DNA from 3 places in the Phytobacter sp. V69 genome. Region 2 is predicted to be linked to each of the others. Evidence: predicted binding sites of a transcription regulator. Region 2 holds the regulator's gene; each other region holds the start of a gene.

Region 1 (5,096 bases), on a different contig from region 2:
GTTAAAGTGATTAACGATACCAGCAGCCAGAATGCGACGGTAAAACGTATTGAGTTTGTGGGGCCGAGCGTCGGTGCTGACCTGGCTCAAACCGGTGCAATGGCGCTGATGGTGGCGCTGATCTCTATCCTTGTTTACGTCGGCTTCCGCTTCGAGTGGCGCCTGGCGGCAGGGGTTGTTATCGCACTGGCGCACGACGTGATCATTACCATGGGCGTGCTGTCGTTGTTCCATATCGAGATTGACCTGACTATCGTGGCGTCGTTGATGTCCGTTATCGGTTACTCGCTTAACGACAGTATCGTGGTATCCGACCGTATTCGTGAAAACTTCCGCAAGATTCGCCGTGGGACTTCTTACGAAATCTTTAACGTGTCGCTGACCCAGACGCTGCATCGTACGTTGATCACCTCCGGGACCACCTTAGTCGTGATCCTGATGCTGTATCTGTTTGGTGGTACGATTCTGGCGGGCTTCTCCCTGACCATGCTTATCGGTGTCACCATCGGTACGGCGTCCTCGATTTACGTGGCCTCCGCGCTGGCGCTGAAACTGGGCATGAAACGTGAGCACCTGATTCAGCAGAAAGTGGAAAAAGAAGGGGCGGATCAGCCGTCAATTCTGCCGTAATTATTGCCTGCGTAAAATTGTTCTATAATCGGAATCCCGGTCGCATGACCGGGATTTTTTTCTCGCAACGTCCGCTGTATTCGTTACTCTGCTTGCCTGGCGCATGATGACACGGAGTAAATCTGATGACCCCCACCCCTCGTCGTATTACGCTGCAAACCGTTGCGCAACCCGCTCTGTGGCATGCAATTCCTTGTGTCACGCTGACGGATGAAACAGTGCAGACGCGTAAAGAGAACGTACTGGCGCGAATGCGTGAGCGTCGCCTGGACTCGCTGATTGTTTATGCAGATAAAGAGCACGGCGCAAATTTCGAATACCTCACCGGGTTTATCCCGCGTTTCGAAGAGGCGCTGCTGGTGCTGCACAGCAACGGCGACTGCGTACTGGTATTGGGTAATGAGAACCTGAAACTGGCGCCCTATGCCCGGCTGGAAAATCAGGTAGTGCATGCGCCGTGGTTCTCTCTGCCGAATCAGCCGATGACGAATACCAAAACGCTGCCGCAACTGCTACAGGATGCGGGGATCGTAGCGCAGAAGACGATTGGCCTGGCTGGCTGGAAGTTATTTACCGGTGCGGGGGAAGATACCTCGCAGCATTTTGATTTCCCGACGTTTATTTTTAGTGCCATCCAGCAGGCGGCAGGGAAGAGCTGCAGCCTGCTGAATGCGACGGATATTTTTATCTCCCCGGCATATGGCGTGCGCACGGTAAATAACGCCAACGAACTGGCGCACTATGAATACGGGGCAAACCTGGCGTCGAGCGCGATCCTGACGGCACTAAACGCCGCTGCGCCGGGCAAAACCGAAAAAGCGATAGGTGCGCTACTGGCGGCGGAAGGGCAGGCGAATAACGTGGTGATGATTGCCGCTACCGGAGAGCGTTTCGCTAACGGCCGGCTCTATCCTGGCGATAAGGTTATCGAGCGCGGGGATAAATTCTCGCTGACCACCAGTTTTAAAGGCGGTTTGAGTAGCCGTGCTGCTTATGTTGTTGGCAGTGCGGATGAATTGCCGACGGCGGTTGCGGATTATCTCGACGTCGTGGCGATCCCCTACTATCGCGCGGTCGTGGCGTGGCTCGAGAATCTCCGCGTTGGTCTGACGGGCGGCGAAATGTATCGCCTGGTTGAGTCGGTGCTGCCGAAGGTGGAGTATCACTGGCATCTCAATCCGGGCCATCTCGTCGCAGATGAAGAGTGGCTATGTTCGCCCATATCGCCGCAATCAACGATTCCACTGGCCAGTGGAATGATTCTGCAGATTGATATTATCCCCTCTCGTGCAGGTTATGCGGGGGCGAGTATTGAGGACACGGTGGCCCTGGCCGATGCGGCGCTGCGTCAGCAACTGGCAGAGGATTACCCGCAACTCTGGCAGCGGGTACAAACACGGCGTGATTATATTCAGCGAGAATTGGGCATCCGATTGCCGGAAGATGTGTTGCCTTTCTCCAGTACGGTGGGCTACCTGCGCCCGTGGTTACTGGATGCGACTCAGGCGCTGGTCTGCGTAAGCGATTGACTGGTAAAATTCAGTGAAGCAGGGCACTGCCCGTAAACCGTTACGTTACTCAGGTATTTAATTATTATGGCCATTATCCCTAAAAACTATACGCGGCTGGAAAGCGGCTACCGTGAAAAAGCATTAAAACTGTTTCCATGGGTGTGCGGGCGCTGTTCACGGGAGTTTGTGTATTCGAACCTGCGTGAGCTCACCGTCCACCATATGGATCACGATCATACCAACAACCCTGAGGATGGCAGCAACTGGGAGCTGCTCTGCTTGTTCTGCCACGATCATGAACACTCGAAATATACCGAAGCGGATCAGTATGGTTCGACGGTTGTTGCGGGTGAGGATGCCCAAAAGGATGTGGGTGAGGCGACCTATAACCCGTTCGCCGATCTAAAAGCGATGCTAAATAAGAAAAAATAGCACCGCTTACTGCGTAGGCAGACCTGAACGAATAAAAAAAGCACCGACGAGCGTCTCGTTCGGTGCTTTTTTACTGGCGCCCAACAGCCGTTAGACGCGTGGTTAACTTCTCTTAGAAGTTGTAACCCACAACCAGGTAACCACCCCAGCCGGTAGAACGCACGCTGAAGTTGCCGTTACCGAAGTTCAGGCTCGTGTCATCGTTCCACTGGCCGCCGTTGTGCCAGTAACGCGCAACAACAGAGTAGTGCCAGTGATCGTAGCCCAGGGACAGAATGTGGCTGGACGCGATGGAGTTGTTGGTACGCGCTTTCTTACCGTTCAGATCACGGAAGTCGTTGTCGCCCAGGTCTGAACCCCAGTCAAAGTTGGTGAAGCCGATGTAGCTCAGCTGGCCGCCCCACAGAGAGGTGATCGGAACAAAGTATTTCACTTTGAAACGGTAGCCATCCCACTCGTTTTCGTTCGCTGCCAGGTAGTTCTGCCACTGGTATTTTGCGTACACGTTCAGAGACAGGCTCATCGGCAGACCGGTGTCGATATCGGTACCCAGACCCATGTACCACGTGCTCTGGCGGCCGGAGGCGTTGCGGCCCATGTCGTAGATGTAGTTGTTCGCGAAATACCACTCTTTGAACGGACCAAAGCTCAGGTCGGTGCCGGTCAGTTTATCAATGGAGAAGCGCGGTTCGATTTCCATAAACAGCGGAGAACCGTGGTTCCAGATACCTTTCGCGTCGGTGTTACCGCCGAAGAAGACCGGGGCATCGACATAACCATAGAAATCGAACCAATCTTTTTTCGCAAACGCTTCATATTCCAGATAAGTATCGTTACGAATCTGCGGTCCGAAGCGGGTGTGATAGCTGCCCACCACGTTAACGCTCTGATGCCACCAGTCGGAGACATATTCAGGTTTATTGGTGTCTGCTGCGCTCACAGAGAAAGACGTTGTGATCGCCAGCGCAGCGCCAGCTGCAAGTAATGTATTTTTCATAGTTATGCCACTGATAAGAGATCCCTTACGGGAGTGAAAGAATGCACGCATTGCGTTTCTAAATATTTCATGTTTCTGCGAGCTTATTATAAGTATCATTGCTCACAAAAATATGTCTTGTTTCACATTACTGAAACACACGTAATCGATTGCGTTCACGTTTACGCGCATTTCGCAGCAGGGATTGTACTGAGGATCATCATTGTTGCCAATAAATGACACCCACCAGATTTTGTCTGGCGGGCGCTCAGGCGTAACAAAGTGTGAAAAAGAGCGACAATGTCGCCCTGGAAATTATTGCGGGGTGGCGGGCTGAATATCGTGGATGCGGACGAAACCTAACTGCTCTGGCGTAATACCATTGAGCTGCAGCGAGACGTCAACATCGCTCGGTGCGAGGGTACTGGCTGGGGCGCTAATCAGCTGGTTCTGGACATTCACTTCCTGGTAATTCTGGGTGGTGCCCTGAATCTGCCCCCACTCTACGGTGCCGCTAAATGCCGGCAGCGGATCGTTAGATTCCCCCTGAATACGCAGCGTGGCCCGCGTGCCGTTGGCATTTGGGGTGACGTCTTTGAGCGTCATACGCAGCATGCCGATTTGGCTATTCAGGCGGGCAGGGGTGTTGGATCCTGGCAGCAGGTAGACGCCGTTGCTGGATTTAGCATTCAGCGCGTTTTGCTGGGTGATTTTCACCGTTTCTTTGTTCAGCTTGGTCATTTCTTTATTCAGGGTGCTGACATCCTGATGCAGTTGACGAACTTCGCCTTGCTGTGCGCAGGCGCTGAGGGCGAAAACGCTTCCCAGTAACAGGGATCTTAGGTAACGTCTTGTCATTCTGTCTGTTTCCTTGAATATGAGGATGTTTTTAATGGTAGATCGCAACGGCTCCGTTGCCATCGATCCATTGTCTCAAAATCGGCTCGTCTTTGTTGTCATGCCAGTTCAGGGTAAAATAGATTTCAGTTAACTCACTCGTCAGGACGTCGTATGCATTGCCCATTCTGTTTCGCCGTGGATACCAAAGTAATTGATTCTCGCCTTGTCGGTGAAGGTTCGTCTGTTCGCCGCCGTCGCCAGTGTCTGGTATGCAATGAACGTTTCACCACTTTTGAAGTGGCAGAGCTAGTGATGCCGCGCGTTGTGAAAAGCAATGAGGTTCGTGAACCGTTCAACGAAGATAAGCTACGCAGCGGTATGTTGAAAGCGCTGGAAAAACGCCCGGTAAGCTCCGATGACGTTGAAATGGCGTTAAATCATATTAAGTCACAATTACGCGCTACCGGGGAACGCGAAGTCCCCAGCAAAATGATCGGTAATCTGGTCATGGAACAGCTGAAAAAGCTCGATAAAGTTGCCTATATCCGTTTTGCGTCGGTGTATCGCAGCTTCGAGGATATCAAAGAGTTCGGCGAAGAGATCGCCCGTTTACAGGACTGACCATGCAGGACGAAATGTACATGGCGCGTGCGCTCAAACTGGCGCAACGCGGGCGTTTTACCACCCACCCGAACCCCAATGTCGGA
Region 2 (5,096 bases):
TGAAATTCCGCATTCCCCGCACCGCAAACGAAATGTATCACCTGCGTGATGCCTCTCCGGTCAACGTCGCGGAACTGGAAAGCGGCGATCTGGTGTTCTTCCGTACGCAAGGTCGTGGTACTGCTGACCACGTGGGTGTTTATGTCGGCAACGGCAAATTCATTCAGTCACCGCGCAGCGGCCAGGATATTCAGATTACCTCATTAAGCGAAGACTACTGGCAGCGTCATTATGTGGGTGCCCGCAGAATGGTTACGCCAAAAACGATCCGCTAATCCCATTACCTGCCGCTCCGGTGGCAGGTAACTCTCTCTTTTTTCTCCCGTTTCGATTTGCTACCCTACCCTTACACTCAATAAGGTTATTGAGTGCATTAAAACAATAAGGAGAGAAGCAATGTCGTTCGAATTACCTGCATTACCGTATGCAAAAGACGCCCTGGCCCCGCATATTTCTGCGGAAACGCTGGAGTACCATCACGGCAAACACCATCAGGCTTATGTCACCAATCTGAATAACCTGGTTAAAGGCAGCCCGCTTGAAGGCAAAACGCTGGAAGAGATTATTCGTAGCTCCGAAGGCGGCGTGTTTAACAATGCGGCTCAGGTCTGGAACCATACCTTCTACTGGCACTGTCTGGCCCCGAACGCGGGTGGTGAACCCACAGGCGCAGTGGCCGCCGCCATCGCCGATGCGTTTGGCAGCTTCGCAGAGTTTAAGGCGAAATTCACGGATGCCGCGGTGAAGAACTTTGGTTCAGGCTGGACGTGGCTGGTGAAAAACGCCGATGGCAAGCTGGCTATCGTTTCGACCTCTAATGCCGGAACGCCGCTGACCACCGACGCCACACCGCTGCTGACTGTGGATGTGTGGGAACACGCTTACTACATTGACTATCGCAACGCCCGTCCAAATTATCTGGAGCATTTCTGGGCGCTGGTCAACTGGGAGTTTGTCGCGAAGAATCTCGCCGCGTAATCATCAGGAGGGGAAACCCTCCTGTTTTTTATTCCGCCGCAGCGCAGTTGCGTTCTGCATTGGCTCTGCCGGAGAACAGCACCAACAGTAATGCCATCCCGGCAATAATCGCCCCGGTAACTGGCACAACGGTATAGCCCAGGCCGCCCGAGATCACCGCACCGCCTGCTGCTGCACCCAGTGCATTACCCAAGTTGAACGCCCCAATATTCACTGACGATGACAATCCTGGCGCTTCATGTGCCACACGCATCACGCGCATCTGCAGCGGCGGAACCACCGCAAAGGTTGCCGCTCCCCAGATAACCATGCTGATAGCCGCACCAACTTCACTGCGCGCCAGCCAGGGGATAGCAGCCATAATCACGATCAATAACAGCAAGAAGCCTTTCAGGGTCGCGGTGACGGAACGGTCAGCCAGTTTGCCGCCAAGGTAGTTGCCAATGGAGAAACCCACACCCACCAGCACCAGCATCGCGGTAATAAAGGCCGGCGTGGCATCGGTAATACGGTGCAGAACCGGTGAAATATAGGTGTAAAGCGTGAACATCGCCCCTGCCCCTAACACGGTCGTTAACAGTGCAGAGACCACCTGCGGTCGCATTAATACCGACAACTCTTTGCGCACATCAGGCCGTTCACCTGCACTGCCCTTCGGCAAGGAGAAATAGAGGCTGACCATGGCGATAACACCCAGCCCTGCCGTTGCGAGGAACGACATACGCCAGCCAATCGCCCCACCCAGCCAGGTTGCTGCAGGCACCCCGCCGATATTGGCGATCGTCAGCCCCATAAACATGGTTGCCACCGCGCTGGCCTGTTTTTCTTTCGCCACCACGCTTGCGGCCACCACCGAACCCAGACCAAAGAAGGCACCGTGGTTCAGGCTGGTAATAATGCGGGAGAGCATCAGGGTTGTGTAATCAGGTGATATTGCCGACAGCACGTTGCCGAGGGTAAAAATCGCCATCAGAAATACCAGCGCATTCCGCCGGGCACGGTGTGAAAGCAGCAGCGTCATCAGCGGCGCCCCGACCATCACGCCGATGGCGTAGGCGCTAATAAGCATACCCGCTGCCGGGATCGACACATCCACACCCTGGGCGATAACGGGTAGTAAACCCATCGGTGAAAATTCGGTTGTACCGATGCCAAAAGCGCCAATCGCCAGGGCAAGCAGTGGGAAATTGATCTTCATAAATAGACTCCGGAATTGCCGTGTCGACGCGCGACACCGTCACAGAAGCCAAAAGTATGACATCAATCACAAAAAACAGAAGTTAGCGAAATGCGAAAAGACTATTGCTGATTTGATGACAATGGTGGGAAAAGATGAGGGAGAGAGAACTCTCCCCTGGATAAATCAATGCAGTGCCGCCGTCAGCGCGCCAGCAACAATCAGAGCGAGAACGATAACGGTGGTAACTAAAGAAAACTTCAGGTCGGTGCTCATCAATTTTTCCCCTTATTAATTTCCACACAAAAAGTGATGTAACGCATTTTTGCATAAATAAACGTAAAAATCTTGCTGGATTTAGATTGATATACGTTTTAGCGCTTCCCCTTTTGTTCAAGATAAGACAAAATTCGACGCTAAATTTATTAGCGTACCGGCCATTGACTCCCCTCCTGACGTCCAGTGTCTTTTTCCCGGCGTAATGCAATCCCTTCTATGGGTACAGGGTGATGGTAGGCAAACGTTTACCTTTTGTATTATCAGGAGTTTACGATATGGTCTGGAGTAAGATCTGATGGCAACGATTAAAGACGTAGCGAAGCGAGCAAACGTTTCCACCACAACCGTATCACATGTAATTAACAAGACGCGTTTCGTTGCTGAAGAGACGCGTAACGCCGTTTGGGCAGCAATTAAAGAACTACACTATTCGCCCAGCGCCGTTGCCCGCAGCCTGAAAGTCAATCACACAAAATCTATTGGCTTACTGGCGACCAGCAGCGAAGCGGCTTATTTCGCCGAGATCATTGAGGCGGTTGAGAAAAATTGTTTCCAGAAAGGCTACACCCTTATTCTCGGCAATGCCTGGAATAACCTGGAAAAGCAGCGCGCGTATCTGTCAATGATGGCGCAAAAGCGCGTCGACGGTCTGCTGGTGATGTGTTCTGAATATCCGGAAACGTTACTCAGCATGCTGGAAGAATATCGCCATATTCCGATGGTGGTGATGGACTGGGGCGAAGCCAAAGCCGACTTTACCGACACGGTAATTGATAACGCCTTTGCCGGTGGCTATATGGCTGGCCGCTATCTGATCGAACGTGGGCATCGCGAGATTGGCGTGATCCCGGGCCCGCTTGAGCGTAATACCGGTGCAGGCCGCCTTAGCGGCTTTATGAAAGCGATGGAAGAAGCCCACATCACGGTACCGGAAAACTGGATCGTGCAGGGTGACTTCGAGCCGGAGTCCGGTTATCGCGCGATGCAACAAATGCTGACCCAGTCATCTCGCCCGACCGCAGTGTTCTGCGGTGGCGACATTATGGCGATGGGTGCGCTGTGCGCCGCCGACGAAATGGGCCTGCGCGTACCGCAGGATATTTCGGTGATCGGATACGATAACGTGCGCAACTCGCGTTTCTTCACCCCATCGCTGACGACCATTCATCAGCCGAAAGACTCGCTGGGTGAGACTGCGTTTAACATGCTGCTGGACCGCATCGTCAATAAACGTGAAGAGTCGCAGTCCATCGAAGTGCATCCGCGCCTGATTGAACGCCGTTCGGTTGCCGACGGTCCGTTCCGCGACTACCGCCGTTAATCTCGCCGGGAGCAGCTCACTCCTGCTCCCGCAACCATTCCCGATTCAGCGTCTCACTGTCACCCAGATAGCTCAATAACCAGCTCAGCGCCGGTGAGGCGTCATTTTGCTGCCAGGTCAGGCAACAGGCGGCGTCCGGGAAAGGGTTTTCCAGTTCCAGCGCCACCCACTCGCCGCGATCGATCCACGGACGAGCGAAATGCGCGGGCACCATCCCAATACACAATCCGGCCGACAGACAGGCAGCAGAGGATTCCCAGTCCGGAGCGACAACGCGCTTCTGATTATCTAAAAGCCAGGTAATGCGTTTCGGCAGTGACCGCGATGTATCTTCCCGCACCAGCGATGGCCAGTTGCGCAACGTATCGTCACTGAGCGGTGTCGTCATCGCGGCCAGCGGGTGATGGCGGGCGACCACGCATTTCCAGCTCAGCATACCCATATCACGGAAGGTATAACGGCCCCCGACCGGAATCGCCTGGGTTGCGCCGATAGCCAGCTCAACGCGTCCGTCGGCCAGCGCGTCCCAGACGCCGTTGAAGACCTCCTGGGAAACCAGCAGTTCAACATCGCTAAAATGGCGATAGAAATCGACGATCATCTGCCGGGTACGTTCCGGTTTGACGATGTTATCGACCGCGATAGAGAGCTTACCGCGCCAACCATTTGCGATTTGTTGGCATTGTTGCCGGGTGATCTGCATTTTTTTGATAACAGAACGCCCTTCTTTCAAAAACCACACCCCGGCGGGCGTCAGCTCAACATCCCGGTGTCGGCGCTCAAACAGCGGCACCGCAAGCCATTCTTCAAGCTGGCGCACGGTATAGCTGACCGCAGAAGGCACGCGATGCAGCTCTTGCGCAGCACCGCTAAAACTGCCGTTACGTGCCACGGCATCAACCACTGCCAGTGAATATTCTGACCACATAATCTGCCTGCAAAAATTTTGAAACCACCGGACAAATATTAGCGTTTCACAAGCCGACTTGCACTCCTTAGACTCTGGAGCCCTGTTTACCTGCCTAAAAAAGAGATCTGCCATGCAACCTGGAAAAGGATTTTTAGTCTGGCTCGCGGGCTTAAGCGTACTAGGCTTCTTAGCCACCGATATGTACCTGCCTGCCTTTGCCGACATTCAGCAAGATTTACATACCTCTGCCGCAGCGGTCAGCGCCACGCTGAGCCTGTTTCTCGCTGGTTTTGCCGTCGCCCAACTGGTGTGGGGACCGCTGTCGGATCGCTACGGCCGTAAGCCTATTTTGCTAAGCGGTTTGGCCATTTTTGCCGTGAGTTGTCTTGGTATGCTCTGGGTTCAGGATGCGGTCTGGCTGCTGGTGCTGC
Region 3 (5,096 bases), on a different contig from region 2:
CAGTTCTCCCAGCGCGTTTACAACGAGAATGGCAAGAGCGCGAAAGCTGTCGTCATGCTGGATGGTAACGTAGGGCAGTCCTATTATGCCGGATGGTTTGGCGATAACAGCACCAACGATAACGTCCTGCAGTTCTCCGATATCTACCTGACCACCACCGGCTTCCTGCCGTTTGCGCCTGAGGCCGATATGTGGGTAGGTAAACATCAGCTTCCGAAGTATGAAGTACAGATGCTTGACTGGAAAACTCTGCGTACCGACAGCGCTGGTGGTGTCGGTATTGAGAACATGAAACTGGGTAGCGGCAAGCTCGATATCGCGCTGGTGCGTGAAGATATTGACCAGTACGACCGTTCCCTCAGCAACTCACAGAAGCTCAATACCAATACCGTTGATGTTCGCTACAAGGCGATTCCGCTGTGGGATAACGCCGAGCTGATGGTCAATGGCCGTTACGCGATGGCGAACTCGACGGATACGCAGAAAGAGAACGTCAACGACAACGGGTATTACAAATGGAAAGACACCTGGATGTTTGGCACGGCGCTGACGCAGAAATTCAAAAACGGCGGCTATAACGAATTCAGCTTCCTGATGGCCAACAACTCGCTGGCAAGCAGCTTTGCCCGCTACAGCGGCTCCAGCCCGTACATCGCCTTTAACGGTCGTTACTATGGCGATCACACCAACGGTACGGCGATTCGTCTGGTCTCACAGGGCGAAACCTATTTGCGTGACGATGTGATCGTGGCCAACGCACTGGTCTATTCGCGCGGCGAAGATGTCTATAGCTATGAGACCGGCGCGCACAGTGATTTCACCAGCTATCGCGCGGTGGTTCGCCCGGCTTATATCTGGGACAAGTACAATCAGACGGGCGTAGAACTGGCGTATTTCAACCAGCAGAACAAAAATCAATACGGCGCGAAGTTAAAAGAATCTGGGTATAAAACCACGCTTTACCATACGCTTAAGGTCAACACCAGTATGCTGACGTCCCGCCCGGAAATCCGTTTTTATGGTACCTGGATCCATGCGCTGGAAAACGAACTGGATAATTTCAGCTTCGCTGATGAGAAAAACAACCAGTTTGCCGCAGGCGTTCAGGCCGAGGTCTGGTGGTAATGCCCGGTCAATGGAACTACATGAACGAGAAAATAAAACGAGGGATTTGATATGAAAAGAAACATCGCCTGTCTGACGTTCGCCATCACTGCACTGCTGGGTAGTGCGGCTATTCCTGCCGTTGCAGCACCCTTTCCGGTGACTCCGGATTTATCGGTGCCGGTTAGCCAGTACGTGACGCAGGTTAACGCCGATAAAAGCATTACCTTCCGCCTGTTTGCGCCTGGCGCAAAACGGGTGTCGGTGATCACAGGCTCCTCGCCGGACAGCTTTGTCTCTCACGATATGAGCAAAGATGAGAGTGGCGTATGGTCCTGGAAAAGCGATTCCCTGGCCCCGAATCTGTATGAATATTACTTTGATGTGGATGGCTTCCGTTCGGTGGATACGGGAAGCCGTTTCCAGAAGCCGCAGCGTCAGGTGAACACCAGCCTGATCCTGGTGCCGGGAAGTATTCTGGATGATCGCGCCGTGCCGCACGGCGATTTGCTTACGGTGACTTACCACTCCAAAGAATTGCATTCAGAGCGCCGTGTCTATATCTGGACACCGCCAGGCTATAACGGCAAAGGCGAACCGCTGCCGGTAATCTATTTCTACCATGGCTTTGGTGATACCGGCCTTTCCGCTATCGATCAGGGACGTCTGCCGCAAATGATGGATAACCTGCTGGCCGAGGGGAAAATCAAGCCGATGTTGGTGGTGGTGCCGGATACAGAAACCGAAATCGTACAGGCTATTCCGGAGAATTATCCGCCGAAAGAGCGCCGCAAAACCTTCTATCCGCTGAATGCTAAAGCCGCAGACCGCGAGCTGATGCACGATATTATCCCGATGGTCGATGGGCGGTTTAACGTGCGTAAGGATGCGAATGGACGCGCACTGGCCGGGTTATCGCAAGGGGGCTATCAGGCGTTGGTTTCCGGGATGAACCATCTGGACAGCTTTGGCTGGCTGGCGACGTTGAGTGGCGTGACAACCGCAACTGTTCCGGATGCTGGCGTTACCGCTCAGCTTAACAAGCCTCAGGAGATCAACAAGCAGCTGCATAACTTCACGGTCGTGGTGGGTGAAAAAGATTCCGTTACCGGAAAAGACATTGCCGGGCTGAAAAGTGAGCTGGAGAAACAGGGCGTTAAGTTCGACTACAAGATGTACCCGGGCCTGAACCATGAAATGGATGTCTGGCGTCCGGCGTATGCCGAGTTTGTGCAGAAACTGTTTAAGTGATCCATTACGCCTCTCCCGAACCGGGGGAGGCGTTTCTCTTCATTAACGCGTAATGTCCCAGCCGCGCGCTTTCCATAATGCCGGGAGCTGCGACAGCTCGGTGAACGTGGTCACCTGAGGGTGGTCAATCGGCTTGTTATGCGGATCGGCGCAGAAATAAAAGACCTCCATCCCCGCGGCGATGCCCGATTGCGCGCCTGCGACGGAATCATCAATCAGAATGCAGCGCGGGGTATCCACATTCAGCGCTTTCGCCGCGTGGAACATCAGGTCCGGATCTGGCTTCCAGCGTTGAATATCGTAGCCGCTGAACAGCAGATTCGGGAAATGGTGCAGCAGGCCAGTTTTGCCAAGCGAGTGCTCCATCTTGCTGACCGGGCCGTTAGAAACCACGCAGACAGGCACGGTGACCGCGTCAAGCAGCTCCTTCGCGCCCGGAATGATTTCCAGCTCGGAATCAAACAGTCGCGCGACTTCGCCGCGAAACACCGGTTCCAGCGCTGCCTTGTCCAGCTTCACACCGTGCTCTTCACCGATCACATCGATAATTTCATAGAGCTTCATGCCTTTAAAACGTTTGAACACCTCCTCAAGATCGAGCGTGATGCCAAATTCTTTAAACATATGCACATACGCGCGCGAACAGATGACTTCACTGTCGACCAGGGTGCCGTCACAGTCGAAAAATACGGCTTCAATTTTGGACATGCGATTTCCTGTAACTTGCAAGTTTATCGTTTACTTAAGGCAGATTACCCCACGCAATCGTTGCCGTATAAGCAAATTCAATGAAAAAAAGTGTGTGATAACCGTCAACATTGTCTCATTTTGGTATAGGATAGCGACGAATTTTCCCTCCTTGTTCGGAAATTGATAATGAGCCAACAACACACTACCCAGGCGTCGAGCCAAGGGTTGCTTGAGCGCGTGTTTAAACTGCGTGAACATGGCACATCGGCACGCACCGAAGTGATCGCCGGTTTCACCACGTTTTTGACGATGGTTTACATCGTTTTTGTTAACCCGCAGATTTTGGGTGTCGCCGGGATGGACACCAGTGCGGTATTCGTTACCACCTGTCTGATTGCCGCGTTCGGCAGCATCCTGATGGGTCTGTTTGCTAACCTGCCGGTTGCACTGGCACCCGCGATGGGCCTGAACGCCTTCTTCGCGTTTGTGGTGGTGGGTGCGATGGGCCTGTCCTGGCAAATCGGCATGGGTGCGATTTTCTGGGGCGCGGTAGGTCTGCTGCTGCTGACTATCTTCCGCGTACGTTACTGGATGATTGCCAACATTCCGGTCAGCCTGCGCGTCGGTATCACCAGCGGTATCGGTCTGTTTATCGGCATGATGGGCCTGAAAAACGCCGGTGTGATTGTTCCGAACAAAGATACGCTGGTGGCCATTGGCAACCTGACGTCTCACAGCGTTCTGCTGGGTGTTCTGGGCTTCTTCATCATCGCTGTTCTGGCTTCCCGTAATATTCATGCTGCGGTACTGATTTCTATCGTTGTCACCACCCTACTGGGCTGGATGATGGGCGACGTGCAGTATCACGGCATTATCTCTGCGCCGCCAAGCGTGGCGAGCGTGGTAGGTAACGTTGACCTGGCCGGTTCGTTCAACATCGGCCTGGCTGGCGTTATCTTCTCCTTCATGCTGGTGAACCTGTTTGACTCCTCCGGTACTCTGCTCGGTGTAACCGACAAAGCGGGTCTGGTTGACGAAAAAGGTAAATTCCCGCGCATGAAGCAGGCGCTGTACGTAGACAGCGTCTCTTCCGTGGTCGGTTCGTTCATCGGTACCTCTTCAGTGACCGCGTATATCGAATCGTCTTCCGGTGTCTCTGTCGGTGGCCGTACAGGTCTGACAGCCGTTGTGGTCGGCATCCTGTTCCTGCTGGTTATCTTCCTGTCGCCGCTGGCCGGGATGGTGCCTGCTTATGCTACTGCGGGCGCGCTGATTTATGTTGGCGTCCTGATGACGTCCAGCCTGTCTCGCGTGAAGTGGGATGACCTGACCGAAGCGGTCCCGGCGTTTATCACTGCGGTGATGATGCCGTTCAGCTTCTCGATTACCGAAGGTATCGCGCTGGGCTTTATCTCTTACTGCGTGATGAAGCTGTTCACCGGTCGCCTGCGTGATCTCAGCCCGTGCGTGGTTGTGGTTGCGGTGCTGTTCGTGCTGAAAATCGTCTTTATCGACGCGCATTAATTGCCGTTGAAATGACAAAGCCCGGTAAGCGCAGACGCTACCGGGCTTTTTTTATCAGCGTTTTACACGCTGAATGTAGTCGCCAAATGCCGTCAACTGCCCGGTCAGATGGTCGAGCGTGCTCTGATCGACCACTTCGCCCGTCTGCTGATCGACTTTGCTTTGAATTACGCCGCCCATAAATTCCGGTTTGTTCATCACCATGGCATCAAGGAAGACCAGAATTTGCCGCAGGTGATACTGGCAACGTGCACCACCAATCGCCCCCATAGAACTGGTCTGGATAAGCACCGGTTTGCCGGACAGCGGCTGTTCAGGCAGGCGTGACAGCCAGTCGATGGCGTTTTTCAGCCCACCGGGCACGGAATAGTTATATTCCGGGGTCACAATGACCACTCCATCCGCCTCGCGAATCTGCTGAGCAATCTCTTCGATACGTGCGGGAAAACCGTCTTCCTGTTGTAAATCGGCATCGTACAGCGGAATGTCACCGATGGACGGTAACGGTAAAACGTCCATGCCCGCAG

The links. Region 2 encodes PurR, which represses purine synthesis genes. Its sites were predicted from a motif close to CANGCAAACGTTTGCNTG; they were not measured.
Region 1: a site for PurR is predicted at 3,709-3,726, ahead of ACSZPU_RS03265 (nucleoside-specific channel-forming protein Tsx). Genes of this name have one in related genera too.
Region 3: a site for PurR is predicted at 3,114-3,131, ahead of ACSZPU_RS20400 (NCS2 family permease). Genes of this name have one in related genera too.

What each region holds. Positions count from the first base shown of each region.
Region 1 covers NZ_CBFFRL010000013.1:4,971-10,066, reverse strand. Annotated here, with positions in the region: gene secF (protein translocase subunit SecF) at 1-630, shown strand, start outside; gene ACSZPU_RS03275 (M24 family metallopeptidase) at 756-2,159, shown strand; gene yajD (HNH nuclease YajD) at 2,226-2,573, shown strand; gene ACSZPU_RS03265 (nucleoside-specific channel-forming protein Tsx) at 2,686-3,570, opposite strand; gene ACSZPU_RS03260 (SadB/YajI family lipoprotein) at 3,865-4,407, opposite strand; gene nrdR (transcriptional regulator NrdR) at 4,561-5,010, shown strand; gene ribD (bifunctional diaminohydroxyphosphoribosylaminopyrimidine deaminase/5-amino-6-(5-phosphoribosylamino)uracil reductase RibD) at 5,013-5,096, shown strand, end outside.
Region 2 covers NZ_CBFFRL010000018.1:11,993-17,088, forward strand. Annotated here, with positions in the region: gene ACSZPU_RS04255 (C40 family peptidase) at 1-275, shown strand, start outside; gene sodB (superoxide dismutase [Fe]) at 397-978, shown strand; gene ACSZPU_RS04265 (MFS transporter) at 1,007-2,176, opposite strand; gene cydH (cytochrome bd-I oxidase subunit CydH) at 2,342-2,431, opposite strand; gene purR (HTH-type transcriptional repressor PurR) at 2,730-3,755, shown strand; gene punR (DNA-binding transcriptional activator PunR) at 3,772-4,683, opposite strand; gene punC (purine nucleoside transporter PunC) at 4,796-5,096, shown strand, end outside.
Region 3 covers NZ_CBFFRL010000187.1:2,990-8,085, reverse strand. Annotated here, with positions in the region: gene ACSZPU_RS20415 (carbohydrate porin) at 1-1,125, shown strand, start outside; gene ACSZPU_RS20410 (esterase) at 1,177-2,355, shown strand; gene yieH (6-phosphogluconate phosphatase) at 2,398-3,063, opposite strand; gene ACSZPU_RS20400 (NCS2 family permease) at 3,232-4,569, shown strand; gene ACSZPU_RS20395 (NADPH-dependent FMN reductase) at 4,624-5,096, opposite strand, start outside.